Heliomicrobium gestii: one gene and its partner. The protein of the gene in region 1 binds, or shares a complex with, the protein of each later gene. Links are inferred from orthologs where the notes say so. Each region holds a gene or a part of one and is shown in the gene's direction. Other genes may lie near its edges.

Region 1 (7,792 bases):
GGCCTGTCGGAAAAAGCGAAAGCCTATCCGGAGCAGCTCTCGGGCGGTCAGCAGCAGCGGGTGGCCATCGCCCGGGCGCTGGCCATGCGCCCGAAGATCATGCTCTTTGACGAACCGACGTCAGCCCTCGATCCGGAGATGGTCGGCGAGGTCCTCAACGTCATGAAGGACTTGGCCCGCGAGGGCATGACGATGGTTGTCGTGACTCATGAGATGGGCTTTGCCCGTGAGGTCGGCGACCGGGTGATCTTCATGGACGAAGGGATCATCATGGAATCTGGCACGCCCGAGCAGATCTTCGGCGGCGCCCAGCATGAGCGGACGCGCGCTTTCTTGAGCAAAGTATTGTAAAGTCCATCGTTGCATAAGGCTAAGAGAGCGCCGGATTGTCCGGCGCTCTCGTGATATCCCGCCGGAGTTGCGACTGGCCTCCGGCGTCGTTGCGGTTTCAAAGGAGGAAGCTCGCGTGGCTTTTATTCCGCCCGCCTATGCGCGCTTTTTTAGCGATCCGATCTTCGAGGCCAATCTCAAGGCGCTGGCCTCTGTGCAACCGCCGCTGGCCGAGCGGATGGCCCGGTACAAGGCGCCCTATAACCAGCCTTTTGCCGTCGAGCCCGCCCGGTCCGGCGACCTGACACTGCTCTGCGCGGTCGAGGACCGGCGGCTCTACCTGCACTCGCCGGAGGATCCGCAGCAGCAGGCTCGGGAATGGGTCGCCGAATTGGCCGGCGATCCGGGGAGCGCCTTTGTCGTCTTCGGTTTTGGCTTGGGATATGCCTTGCAGGTCCTTCGGCAGGTGTTGCCGCCGAGGGTCAAAGTGCTCGTCGTCGAGCGTTCGATCGAGATTTTTTGGCTGGCCCTCTGGACCGTCGACCTGCGGGAGGTCTTGGGCGACCCGCGCTTCCGGTACGCCATCGATGTCGACGCCGGAGCGATCACGCCGATCCTGCACCAGATCAACATCTCGGCATGGGAGGCGCTGACGGCGCAGCTCTACGAGTTCAATCACCTGCTGACGCCTTTTGACGACTACTATGAGCAGGTGAAGGCTCAACTGTCGGATTTTTTTCAGACCCAGCAAATCATCGCGGCGACGGAGAACCACTTCGCCCTGATCTGGGCCTGCAATTTTTTGCGCAATCTTCCGGTGATGTTGGAGTCGGCGCCAGTCAAGCACCTCTTCGAGCGGTTTTCCTCGCTCCCCGCCGTTGTTGTTTCGGCGGGGCCGTCGCTGGAAAAGAATATGAACCGACTCGCCGACTTTGCCGAACGGGGCGTGGTGATCGCCACCAGTCCGACGCTGCGCTCGCTGCTCAAAGCGGGGATTCGCCCGCACCTGGTCATCTCCATCGATGGCGGCGAGCCGAATTACATGCATTTTCATGATTTGCCTGATGACGATGTGCCCCTTGTGTTCGATACCACCTTTTTGCCCAACATCACCGTCATCTATCGAGGCGGCGGGCGCCGCTTTGCTCTCTTCGCCCCCGATAAGGAGGAACTGTTTTCTCTCGTCGGCGATCATGTGGACGTGCGGGGTTCGTTGCTCAACGTGGGCGCTTCAGTGGCCAACCTGGGTCTGCACCTGGCCTATCGCATGGGTTGCGATCCCATCGTATTTGTCGGCCAGGATCTGGCCTACACCGGTGACGCCACCCATTTCAGCGGTTCTGTCTTTGCCGGCAGTGCTGACTCAGTCAAAGACGGGAGCGCGCGGATCGAAGCGGTCGATATCTACGGCCAAAAAACCTACACCCAGGAGATCTGGTTGGCCTTCCGGGAGTGGTTTCGCCTCTTCATCGCCGGTCATCCGGACCGTCGCTACATCAATGCCACCGAAGGCGGCATTGGCATCCCTGGCGCGGAAAACATCGCCTTGGCCGATGTGCTCGCTTCGTTGCCGATCGCCGGCGGGGGCGAGGGATCGCGTCGCGAAAGGATCGCATCCCTGGTGAATGAGGCCTTCACTGCCGGGGAAGGGGATTTTTCGCAGGCAGCGACCGCTATTGCCGGCGAACTGAAGCGCCTGTCCCGTCACTTGAAGACGATCAGCCGCCAATGCCGGAAGGGAGTCGAACTCGTCCGGCGGTACCAGATGAATGTCGATCGCGCGAGGGATGTATCGGCGACGATGCTCCCATACTATGAGCAACTGGCCAAAATCCAGCGCGGCCTGGAGGCGGACGGGAAAGCGATGGCCTTTCTGCGCCTGCCCTTTCGGCCCGTCGTCTCCCAGATCGAGCAGTCGCTGGTGTTGGCGGGCGTTGTCGATGAACGGCAGGCGGTGCGCAATGATTTGGCTCGCGCCGAGGCTTTTTTTGTCGAGATTGGACGGCGCGCCGCAGTGATTGAGCAGGTCGTTGGCGAGGTACTGGGCAGGGTGACGCAAGGTCGTGAATGATCGTGCCGTTATTTTGAATGTTTAGGCAGGAATTTCCGCACCGTTCGGGGAATATTACTGGTGAGAACAGCCACAACGATAAGGAGATGATGTTGAATGAACATCCAAGTTCGTGGCAAGAACATTGAGGTCACCAACGCCCTGAAGGAGTATGTCGTCAGACGCCTGTCCAAGCTGGAAAAGTACTTTAGCAACATCGGTGGCGCCAGGACAACGCTGGCTGTCGAAGGGGACATGGCCAAGGTGGAAGTGACTGTTCCGGCGGGCGATCTGGTCCTGCGGGCCGAGGAATCCCATCCGGACATGTATGCCGCCATCGATCTGGTCTTTGAAAAACTGGAAAAGCAGGTTGACGCCTATAAAACGAAACTGTCCCGCCGCCTGAAAGGGCAAGGGTTCAAAGAATTCGTCCCGGAAAAGAACGGCCCCGTCGCCTCAGAGCCCCGGATCGTGCGGTCCAAGCGGTTCGCCTTGAAGCCGATGCCTGTCGATGAGGCGATCATGCAGATGAACCTGATCGGTCATAGCTTCTTTGTCTTCTCCAATGCGGAAACGGAGCAGGTGAACGTGGTCTACCTGCGTAAAGACGGCAACTATGGGCTGATCGAACCGGAATTTGACTGAATAGACCGGCTGTGGTGATGTTGAGAAGGGCGCCCGATGGGCGTCCTTTTTTGATGGGCATATTTGCCTTCCATTGCATCCCCGGACCTCGGAATGATACAATAGTACTGTTTACGAGTGAATCGGAAACCAGCCGATGGATAGGCCCAGGGGGGGAGCTATCCCGTCGGATACCTGAAAGGGGTCATTTTTTTGTTTGGTTTTTTAAAGAACCTCCTCGACGACAACGCCAGGGATGTTCGCCGGATGCAGAAGACTGTCGACCGGATCAACAGCCTTGAACCGGAATGGCAGGCGCTCAATGACGCCGACCTGCAGCACAAGACCGTCGAGTTTCGCCAACGGCTGGAAAACGGAGAAAGCCTGGACGATCTGCTGCCTGAGGCCTTTGCCACTGTTCGCGAAGCCTCCCGGCGGGTGCTGGGCATGCGCCACTTTGACGTGCAGTTGATCGGCGGGATGGTCCTGCACAACGGGCGCATCGCTGAGATGCGGACCGGTGAAGGCAAAACGCTGGTGGCGACCTTGCCGTCATACCTGAACGCGTTGACCGGTCGCGGCGTTCACGTAGTCACCGTCAACGACTACCTGGCCCGGCGTGACGCCGAATGGATGGGCCGGATCCACCGCTTCCTCGGCCTTAAGGTGGGACTCGTCGTCCACGGCCTGGATTTTGACGAGCGCCGCGATTCCTATGCCGCCGACATCACCTATGGCACGAACAACGAGTTCGGCTTCGACTACCTGCGCGACAACATGGTCATTCAGCCGCAGCACATGGTGCAGCGGGAACTGAACTACGCCATCGTCGACGAAGTGGACTCGATCCTCATCGACGAGGCCCGGACGCCCTTGATCATCTCGGGGCCGGCGGACAAGCCGACGGAAAAATACTACGCCGTCGCCCGCATCGTGCCGCGCTTGAAAAACGAAGTCGATTACAAGGTCGACGAGAAGGCCCACTCGGTCGTCTTGACCGATGAGGGCGTCGACCGGGTCGAAAAGTTGCTCGGCATCGACAACCTGGCCGATTCCCTCGACTGGGCCCACCATGTCAACCAGGGGCTGAAGGCCCATGCCTTGATGAAACGGGACCGCGACTATGTCGTCAAGGACGGCGAGGTCATCATCGTTGATGAGTTCACCGGTCGCCTCATGTTCGGACGCCGGTACTCGGAAGGGCTGCACCAGTCCATCGAGGCGAAAGAGAACCTCAAAATTCAAAACGAGTCGCAGACGCTGGCCACCGTCACCCTGCAGAACTACTTCCGCATGTATGACAAGCTTTCCGGCATGACCGGCACGGCCAAGACGGAAGAGCCCGAATTCATGCAGATATATAAGATGGATGTCGTTCAAATCCCGACGAACAGAGCCACTCAGCGTCAGGATCAGGCCGACATCGTCTACCGGACGGAAGAGGGCAAATTCAACGCCGTTGTGGAAGAGGTCGTGGAAGCCTTCCGCTGCGGTCAACCGGTCCTGGTCGGCACCGTGTCCATCGTCAAGTCGGAACAGCTCTCCGACAAGCTGAAGAAGCGCGGCGTCCCCCATCAGGTGTTGAACGCCAAACATCATGAGAAGGAAGCCGAGATCATCAAAAACGCCGGTCAGCGGGGCATGGTCACCATCGCCACCAACATGGCCGGCCGGGGGACCGACATCCTCCTCGGCGATGGCGTCGACGAACTGGGCGGTCTCTATGTCATCGGCACCGAGCGCCATGAGGCGCGGCGTATCGACAACCAACTCCGGGGCCGCGCCGGACGCCAGGGCGACCCCGGCAAGACCCGTTTCTATGTGTCGCTGGAAGACGATCTGATGCGTCTCTTCGGCGCTGAAAACATTCAAGGCCTAATGGACCGCCTGGGCATGGACGACTCGATGCCCATCGAGTCGGGCATGATCTCCAAAGCCATCGAGAACGCCCAGCGCCGCGTTGAGGCGCGCAACTTCGACATCCGCAAACACGTGCTCCAGTATGACGATGTGATGAACCAACAGCGGGAAGTCATCTACGATCAGCGCCGGAAGGTGCTGAACGGCGAGAACCTGCGCGACACGGTTACCGACTTTATCGACACCCTCGTCGAGAACATGGTCAACCGCATTGCCGGTGAAGAGAAGTACGTCGAAAACTGGGATCTGCCGGCCATGCTCGCCTACGCCGAGGAGACCTTCCACATCGGCAGCGCCGTTACGGCGGAAGAGCTTCAGGAGATGGAGAAGGAAGAGATCATCGCCTATCTCCAGGAAAAGGCCCAGGAGCGCTACGGCCTGCGTGAGCAGGAACTGGGCGAGGAGACGATCCGTGAACTGGAGCGGATCATCCTCCTGCGTGTCGTCGACTCCCACTGGATGGATCACCTGGACGCCATGGATCACCTGCGCCACGGCATCGGTCTGCGCGCCTACGGCCAGAAGGATCCCCTCGTGGAGTACAAATACGAGGCCTACAGCATGTTCCAGGAGATGATCGCCAGCGTCCAGGAGGAATTCCTGCGCTACATGTTCCGGGTCAGCGTCGTTGTCGCACAGGCCGAGCCGGTCGCCCAGGAAGCCGAAGAGGAACGGACGCTCAAAAACGCCGTCGAAAACCGTTCCGACGACTCGCTGCCGAAAGAGCCCGTCAAGGCGGAGCCCCAGATCGGCCGCAACGATCCCTGCCCCTGTGGCAGCGGCAAAAAGTACAAGAAGTGCTGCGGTGAAAACGGGTAACGCGAAAAGGGGTAACTGGCCAAGGGTTTTCCCATAAGCTGAACAATGATTTCTCGATGAGGCAGGGATGCATCGGGGCGCCGATTTGCGCACGATGCATCCCGAACTTTATGAAGGCCTATCTCACTGTAGAGGCGCTTAGATTGGCCGCTTTTCCGGGCAGACAGAAGAACTCACAAAAACGAAGGGAACGATCGCCGGTGTTTAGTGAAGTGAAACGTGAACTGGGGCTCCTGGAGACCAGGTTGGACGAACTGAGGGATTCACTTTGACCTGGCGGTCAAAGAGGAACGCATCGCCGAACTGGAGCAGATGATCCTGGAGCCGGGCTTCTGGGACGATACGGAACGGGCGCAGAAGACCATGCAGGAACTGACCGGGTTGAAGGACAAGGTCAAAGCCTACCAGGATCTGCGCGGCCACTGGGAGGACCTTGGCGTCCTCCGCGAACTGGGCGCCGAAGAGGAAGACGCCGATACCCTGGCCGAGATTGAGGCAGGGATCAAGGAGATCACGGCGGAACTGGATCGCTGGCACTTGGAACTGCTGTTGAACGGGCCTTATGACCGCAACAACGCCTTGCTCACCCTCCATGCCGGCGCCGGTGGCACCGAAGCGATGGACTGGAACGAGATGCTCCTGCGCATGTACATCCGCTGGGGGGAGAAGAAGGGCTACAAGGTGGATCTCCTCGATTCCCTCCCCGGCGACGAAGCAGGGATGAAGTCGGCCACCATCTCTGTCGCCGGCGAGAACGCCTACGGCTATCTGAAGGGCGAGATGGGCGTCCATCGCCTCGTGCGCATCTCGCCCTTCGACTCCTCCGGTCGTCGTCACACCTCCTTTGCCTCTCTTGAGGTGTTGCCCGAGGTCAGCGAAGACGCCGAGATTCTGATCCGTTCGGAAGATCTGAAGGTCGACACCTACCGCGCCAGCGGCGCCGGCGGCCAGCACGTCAACAAGACCGAATCGGCCGTCCGCATCACCCACGTCCCGACGGGGATTGTCGTGGCCTGCCAGAGCGAGCGCTCCCAGATCCAGAACCGGGCGACGGCCATGCGCATGCTGCAGGCCAAGCTCTTTGAACGGCAACGGCAGGAGCAGGAGGCTGAGGTCAACCGGCTGAAGGGCGATCAGCAGGACATCGCCTTCGGCAGCCAGATCCGCTCCTATGTCTTTCACCCCTACAACCTCGTCAAAGACCACCGGACCAACACCGAGGTAGGGAACGTCTATGCCGTCATGGACGGCGAACTGGACGATTTCATTTCGGCTTATCTTGTCTGGTCGACGAAACAATAAATCGATCCCGATGAAACCTCGCTTCCCGATGGGGGGCGGGGTTTCCATATTTTCCGGAGCATGGATAAACCGTTGTCAGGGTTTGGTGTCCCGTAAACGATTTCGTCAACGACCGCCCGGTGGTAAAATTTCCGGCTTTTTCGTTTTTCCATGCCAAAAGACGCAGGATTTGGCTGAAATGGTGCAGAATATTGTCGAGATTGCTTGCTATAGGGTTTCTTTGCAGAAGGGAGTATCGCAGAATGAGTGAAGCCATCACACAGCGTCTCGAATCGACGGCCCGGCAGATCCGCCAACACATCATCGCCATGACCCATGCGGCGAACAGCGGACACCCCGGCGGGTCCCTCTCGGCGGCCGACATGGTGACAGCGCTGTTTTTCAAAGAGATGCGCATCGATCCGCAAAATCCCCGGTGGACGGAACGGGACCGCTTTGTTCTGAGCAAGGGCCATGCCGCCCCCGTCCTCTACGCGGCGCTGGCGGAACGAGGTTTTTTCCCTGTGGAAGAGCTGAAAGGCTTGCGCCAGACGGGCCATTTTCTGCAGGGCCATCCGGATATGAAAAAGGTGCCCGGAGTGGACATGTCGACCGGTTCCCTCGGACAGGGCTTGTCCGCCGCCATCGGCATGGCCTTGGGCTTGCGCCTCGACGGCAAGGACGCCCGCGTCTGGGCGATCCTCGGCGATGGGGAACTCCAGGAGGGCCAGGTGTGGGAAGCCGCCATGGCGGCCGCCCACTACAAGC
Region 2 (5,978 bases), on another replicon or contig:
AAAAAAGGCAAAATCATTGAAGTGATTCCCGCCAAAAACCGGGTTGTCGTTGAGAAGGTTAACGTCGTCAAACGGCACTCGAAGCCCAGCAAAGCCAATCCCCAAGGCGGCATCATCGAGAAAGAGGCGCCCATCGATGCCTCCAACGTGATGATTTTCTGCCCCAAATGCGACCGGCCGGTGCGCAGCGGTCATATGTTCTTGGAAAACGGCGACAAGGCTCGCATCTGCCGCAAATGCGGCGACGTGCTTGACAAAGACAAGTAAAGCCTCGTCCGAGAGGAGGTCAGCAGATTGGCCCGTCTGAAAGAAAAGATTCAAACCGATGTCAACGCTGCCATGATGCAGCGGTTCGGATATAAGAACGTCATGCAAATCCCCCGCCTGGAAAAAGTCGTCGTCAACATGGGCCTCGGGGAAGCGATTTCGAACCCCAAAGGTCTTGACGCGGCGGTAGGCGACCTGACCCGCATCACCGGCCAGAAACCGGTCATCACGACGGCGAAGAAATCCATCGCCGGCTTTAAACTGCGGGAAGGCATGAAGATCGGCTGCAAGGTGACCCTGCGCGGCGACAAGATGTACGACTTCGTCGACAAACTTGTCACCCTGTCCTTGCCCCGCGTCCGCGACTTCCGCGGCGTGAGCCCCAAATCCTTCGACGGTCGCGGCAACTACACCCTCGGCCTGAAGGAACAACTGATTTTCCCGGAAATTGAGTACGATAAGATCGACCGTATGCGCGGGATGGACGTCACGTTTGTGACGACGGCCAAGACCGACGAAGAAGCCCGTGAACTCCTTCGGCTGATCGGAATGCCGTTCCGCGCCGAATAAGGCATTACAGGAGGGAATCTCGTGGCAAAAACATCCATGATCGTGAAACAAAGCCGTTCCCCCAAATTTCGCGTCCGCGCGCACAATCGCTGCAAGATCTGCGGACGCCCCCACGCTTACATGCGGAAATTTGGGATGTGCCGGATTTGCTTCCGCAACCTGGCCTACAAAGGGGAAATCCCCGGCGTGACCAAGGCCAGTTGGTAAAGATACACGGAGGGGGGTACCAGCCCAATGGTCATGACCGATCCAATCGCGGATTTCCTGACACGGATCCGCAATGCCAATATGGTTTACCATGACAAAGTGGAAGTTCCGGCTTCCAAAGTCAAGCGGGCCATCGCAGAGATCTTCAAGAGCGAAGGTTATGTCAAAGACGTCGAGTACGTCGAAGACAACAAGCAAGGCCTGCTCCGCATCTACCTGAAGTTCGGCCCCAACCGTGAGAAAGTCATCACCGGCGTCAAACGGATCTCCAAGCCGGGCCTGCGCGTCTACGCCCGCAAAGAAGAGATTCCCAAGGTCCTCGGCGGACTGGGTGTCGCCGTTCTTTCGACCTCGCAGGGCATCATGAGCGACAAAGCTGCTCGGAAAGCCGGCCTCGGCGGAGAAGTTCTCTGCTACATCTGGTAACAGACCTATTCTTTGAACCGAATCGCACACAGCAGGAGGTGTGACCATGTCACGGATCGGCAAGAAACCCGTGGCGATCCCGGCCGGCGTCAACGTAACGATTGAAGGCAATGTCGTTACGGTGAAAGGGCCGAAAGGCGAACTCAGCCGGGAACTCCATAAAGACATCATCGTCACGGTGGAAGGCAACACCGTCCAGGTTACGCGCCCCAGCGACGATAAATTCCATCGCTCCCTTCACGGCCTGAGCCGCACCCTCGTCGCCAACATGGTTGACGGTGTGTCCACGGGCTTCAGCAAAAACCTGGAACTGGTCGGCGTCGGCTACCGGGCGGCCAAGCAAGGCAAAAAGCTTGTCCTCACCGTCGGCTACAGCCACCCGGTCGAGATCGACCCCGGTGAAGGGCTGGAAGTGGAAGTCCCTGTTCCGACGAAGGTCATCGTCAAAGGGATCGACAAGGAAAAAGTGGGCGCGCTGGCGGCCAACATCCGCGCCGTACGGGAGCCTGAACCCTATAAGGGCAAGGGCATCAAGTATGATACCGAAGTCATCCGCCGCAAAGTCGGTAAGACCGGCGGTAAAAAAGGCAAAAAATAAGCCCTAACCCGAGGTCGAAGGGAGTGAGCCCGAGTGATCAAAAAACTTGACCGCGATGCCGCACGTCTGAAGAAACACATGCGGATTCGCAAACGGGTGCAGGGCACTGAAGAGCGTCCCCGCCTGTGCGTCTTCCGCAGTCTCAATCATATCTACGCCCAAGTGGTCAATGATGTCACCGGCCGGACCCTGGTGGCCGCCTCCAGCCTCGACGGCGATTTCAAGGCAGCCAACGTATCCGGCGGGAACATCGAAGGGGCCAAAAAGGTCGGCGAACTCGTCGCCAAGAAAGCCCTGGAACAAGGCATCGAAAAAGTGGTCTTTGACCGCGGCGGTTATATCTACCATGGCCGGATCGCAGCTCTGGCCGAAGCAGCCCGGGAAGCGGGGCTTCAATTCTAAGCGTCCCGCATAAAGGAGGGAAAAGAATGGCAAGAATAGACGCGAGCGGTCTGGATCTTCAGGAAAAAGTCGTCTACATCAACCGCGTGGCGAAAGTCGTCAAAGGCGGTCGCCGTTTCTCCTTCAGCGCCCTGGTTGTTGTCGGTGACGGCAAAGGCCACGTAGGCTTCGGCCTCGGCAAGGCCGGCGAAGTGCCTGAAGCGATCCGCAAAGGCGTTGAAGACGCGAAAAAGAACCTGATCGTCGTCCCCATGGTTGGCACAACCATCCCCCATCCCGCCCTCGGCGTGTTCGGCGCTGGCCGTGTGTTGCTGAAGCCGGCCTCCAAAGGTACCGGCGTCATCGCTGGCGGCCCTGTCTGCGCCGTCCTCGAACTGGCTGGGATTCACGATATCCTCACCAAGTCCCTGGGATCCAACAACGCCAACAACATGGTGCGCGCCACCATGGAAGGCCTGCGCAGCCTGAAGCGCGCCGAAGAGGTCGCCAAACTGCGCGGCAAAACGGTCGAAGAGATTATTGGTTAGGAGGGTCAACCGTGGCTAACAAACTTAAGATCACCTGGGTGAAAAGCGCCATCGGTTACTCCAAGAACCAAAAGCTCACCGTGGCCACCCTGGGTCTCAAAAAGCTCCATCAATCGGTCCTCCACGATGATACCCCCGCCATCCGGGGCATGATTCGCACGGTCAACCACCTGGTGACCGTGGAAGAAGTGGAAGCCTAACGCGAGGAGGTGTACCCATTGCAACTCCATGATCTGAAACCGGCTCCGGGGTCGCGGCAAAAACCGACCCGGAAAGGGCAAGGCACCGGTTCCGGCCTGGGCAAAACGGCCGGCCGTGGTCATAAAGGTCAAAAAGCTCGCTCCGGCGGCGGTGTCCGTCCCGGCTTTGAAGGCGGTCAACAACCGCTCCAGCGCCGGATTCCCAAGCGGGGCTTTTCCAATGCCCCCTTTAAAAAGGAATTCGCCATCATCAACGTGGGCGACCTCGATGTCTTCGAGGCTGGCACGGTGGTGACGCCGGAACTGCTTCTGGAACGGAAAATGATCAAGAAGCTGAAAGACGGCGTCAAGCTCCTGGCTGAAGGCAACATCGAAAAAGCGTTGACGGTAAAACTCCATGGGGTGAGTGAGGCTGCGGCGGAGAAGATCAAAGCTGCTGGCGGCCAAGTAGAGGTGATGTAAGACATGTCCACTCTGGTGGGCACTCTGCAAAATGCCTGGAAACTGCCCGATCTGCGGAGCAAGATCGTCTTCACGCTGATGATGTTCCTTGTCTTCCGCATCGGCGCTCACATTCCTGTGCCAGGCATTAACCGCGAAGTGATCGATCAACTGTTGAACTCGGGGGCCCTCTTCGGCTTCTTTGACGTGATTTCAGGTGGCTCTTTCCGGAAATTCTCCGTCTTCGCCATGAGCATTACCCCCTACATCAACGCATCGATCATCATGCAACTCCTCACCGTCGTTATCCCCTCGTTGGAACAACTGGCCAAAGAGGGCGAAGAGGGTCGGAGAAAAATCACCGAGTACACCCGCTACTTCACCATCATCCTGGCTTTTATTCAGGCCATCGGACTCTCCTATGGTCTGAAAGGCGCCGTCGCTAACCCTACCGTCGGGAGTTACCTGCTTGTCGCTGTAACCCTGACGGCCGGCACGGTCTTTCTGATGTGGATCGGCGAGCGAATCACCGAGAAAGGGATCGGCAACGGCATTTCGCTGATCATCTTCGCCGGTATCGTCTCCCGACTCCCTTCCGGCATCGGACAGCTCTATGAGTACGTCCGAGTCGGCACGACGAACGTGCTGAACGTCCTGCTCTTCGTGCTGATCGCCGCCGCCACCATCGCGGGGATCATCTACATCAATGAAGGGCAGCGGCGCATCCCGGTCAACTACGCCAAACGGGTCGTCGGACGGCGCGTCTACGGCGGGCACAGCACCCACATTCCCCTGCGGGTCAACCAGGCTGGCGTCATCCCCGTTATCTTCGCCTCCTCCATCCTGGCCCTGCCGACGACGATTGCCGCCTTCTTCCCCGGTTCTCCGGTGGGACAGTGGTTTCAGCAGTACTTCAACTTCGGCTCCTTCCTGCATAGCGCCTTCTATGCCCTGCTGATCCTCTTCTTCACCTACTTCTACACCGCCATCACCTTCAACCCTGTCGATGTGGCCGACAACATGAAGAAGCATGGCGGCTTCATCCCCGGGCTCCGGCCCGGAAAACCGACAGCCGACTACATCACCAGGGTGATGTCTCGCATCACGCTGGTTGGCGCGTTGTTCCTGGCGGTCATCTCCCTGTTGCCGACCTTCGTCATCATGTTGACCGGGATCACCAACATCTACTTCGGCGGCACGGCGCTTCTGATTTGCGTCGGTGTGGCCTTGGATACGATGAAGCAACTGGAATCCAACATGTTGATGCGGCATTACCAAGGATTCATGAAATAGAAGTATATAAAGAGTGGGCATGTCCCTGGACGGAGGAAATCTGTCTACGGAGCGGCAAGGAAACATCCCGGACCTGCCCACAGCAACCATCCCTGTCAGTATGGACGGGGGATTTACGGAGGGATATACCGTGAACGTATTGCTGATGGGTCCGCCGGGCGCCGGCAAAGGGACTCAAGCCGAAAAGCTGGTGAGCCAGTTTGCCATTCCCCACATTTCCACTGGCGACATGTTTCGCGCCGCCATTAAAAACGGTACGGAACTGGGTCGGAAGGCCAAATCCTTCATGGATGCCGGTCAACTCGTTCCTGATGAAGTAACCATCGGGATCGTGCGGGAACGTTTGGCCCAGGACGACTGCCGAAAAGGCTTCCTCCTGGACGGGTTCCCCCGCACCGTGCCCCAAGCGGATGCGTTGGAAGCAACCTTGAAGGAACTGGCCTTGGAACTGGATGCCGTCGTCGACATCCATGTCCCCCGGGAAAACCTGATCGAACGGTTGACTGGTCGTCGTATCTGCCGCCAGTGCGGCGCTACCTACCATGTCGTCTTCAACCCGCCTCCCTCGGAGAGGGTATGCGGCAAGTGTGGCGGCGAACTGTACCAGCGCAGCGACGACTCCCGCGAAACGGCGGAGAACCGTTTGGATGTATATACCCGGCAGACTCAACCGCTCATTGAATACTATGAGGCCAAAGGACGCTACAAGCGAATCAACGGGGAACAGGATATGGCGGCGGTGTTTGCGGACATCTGCGCCGCCCTGGGGAGAGACGCCTGATGATCGTCTTGAAAGCCGCCCGGGAACTCGATTACATGCGGGATGCCGGTCGGATTGTGGCCGAGACCCTGCGAGAGATGGAAAAAGCGGTGGCGCCGGGAGTGACCACGGCAGAACTGGACCAGAAGGCGGAGGATTTCATCTGCTCGAAGGGCGCCAAGCCCTCCTTCAAAGGCTACCAGGGCTTCCCCGCTTCCATCTGCGCCTCCATCAACGAACAAGTCGTTCATGGCATTCCAGGTTTACGGCAGTTGCAAACGGGGGAT

What was found.
Region 2: the proteins of secA (region 1) and secY are in contact, whole or in part, in a crystal structure (PDB 3DIN), measured with the Thermotoga maritima proteins. The link is inferred for Heliomicrobium gestii from one-to-one orthologs. Residues at the interface, in WP_004082002.1 of Thermotoga maritima: Glu261, Ala262, Arg263, Lys300, Ala301, Arg302, Thr303, Ile304, Ile305, Leu323, Tyr324, Asp325, Pro326, Val329, Ser330, Tyr333, Ile336, Lys340, Phe345, Val349, Glu363, Phe364, Tyr374, Ser375, Gly376, Gly377, Glu393, Ile395, Thr482, Ser483; in WP_004081795.1 of Thermotoga maritima: Glu108, Gly109, Glu110, Glu111, Ala236, Glu237, Arg238, Arg239, Ile240, Thr241, Ile242, Gln243, Tyr244, Ala245, Arg246, Arg247, Val248, Thr249, Gly250, Arg251, Arg252, Val253, Tyr254, Gly256, Ala257, Ser258, Thr259, Tyr260, Leu261, Pro262.

What each region holds. Positions count from the first base shown.
Region 1 is NZ_WXEX01000006.1:7,732-15,523, reverse strand. The notes cover bases 2,942-6,007. They hold secA (preprotein translocase subunit SecA), read left to right. Parts: upstream 2,942-3,271; coding sequence 3,272-5,743; downstream 5,744-6,007. Other genes in these bases: hpf (ribosome hibernation-promoting factor, HPF/YfiA family), read left to right, coding at 2,942-3,025. Also shown: GTO89_RS08075 (amino acid ABC transporter ATP-binding protein), read left to right, coding at 1-351; GTO89_RS17345 (motility associated factor glycosyltransferase family protein), read left to right, coding at 467-2,401; more of hpf, read left to right, coding at 2,498-2,941; GTO89_RS08050 (transketolase), read left to right, coding at 7,288-7,792. UniProt on the Escherichia coli protein: Required for protein export, interacts with the SecYEG preprotein conducting channel.
Region 2 is NZ_WXEX01000002.1:331,517-337,494, reverse strand. What follows is about bases 2,932-5,801. They hold secY (preprotein translocase subunit SecY), read left to right. Parts: upstream 2,932-3,671; coding sequence 3,672-4,931; downstream 4,932-5,801. Other genes in these bases: map (type I methionyl aminopeptidase), read left to right, coding at 5,712-5,801; GTO89_RS03545 (adenylate kinase), read left to right, coding at 5,062-5,712; rplO (50S ribosomal protein L15), read left to right, coding at 3,216-3,659; rpmD (50S ribosomal protein L30), read left to right, coding at 3,009-3,197; rpsE (30S ribosomal protein S5), read left to right, coding at 2,932-2,997. Outside these bases: rplX (50S ribosomal protein L24), read left to right, coding at 1-267; rplE (50S ribosomal protein L5), read left to right, coding at 295-837; GTO89_RS03585 (type Z 30S ribosomal protein S14), read left to right, coding at 859-1,044; rpsH (30S ribosomal protein S8), read left to right, coding at 1,072-1,470; rplF (50S ribosomal protein L6), read left to right, coding at 1,517-2,068; rplR (50S ribosomal protein L18), read left to right, coding at 2,102-2,470; more of rpsE, read left to right, coding at 2,497-2,931; more of map, read left to right, coding at 5,802-5,978. UniProt on the Escherichia coli protein: The central subunit of the protein translocation channel SecYEG. Consists of two halves formed by TMs 1-5 and 6-10.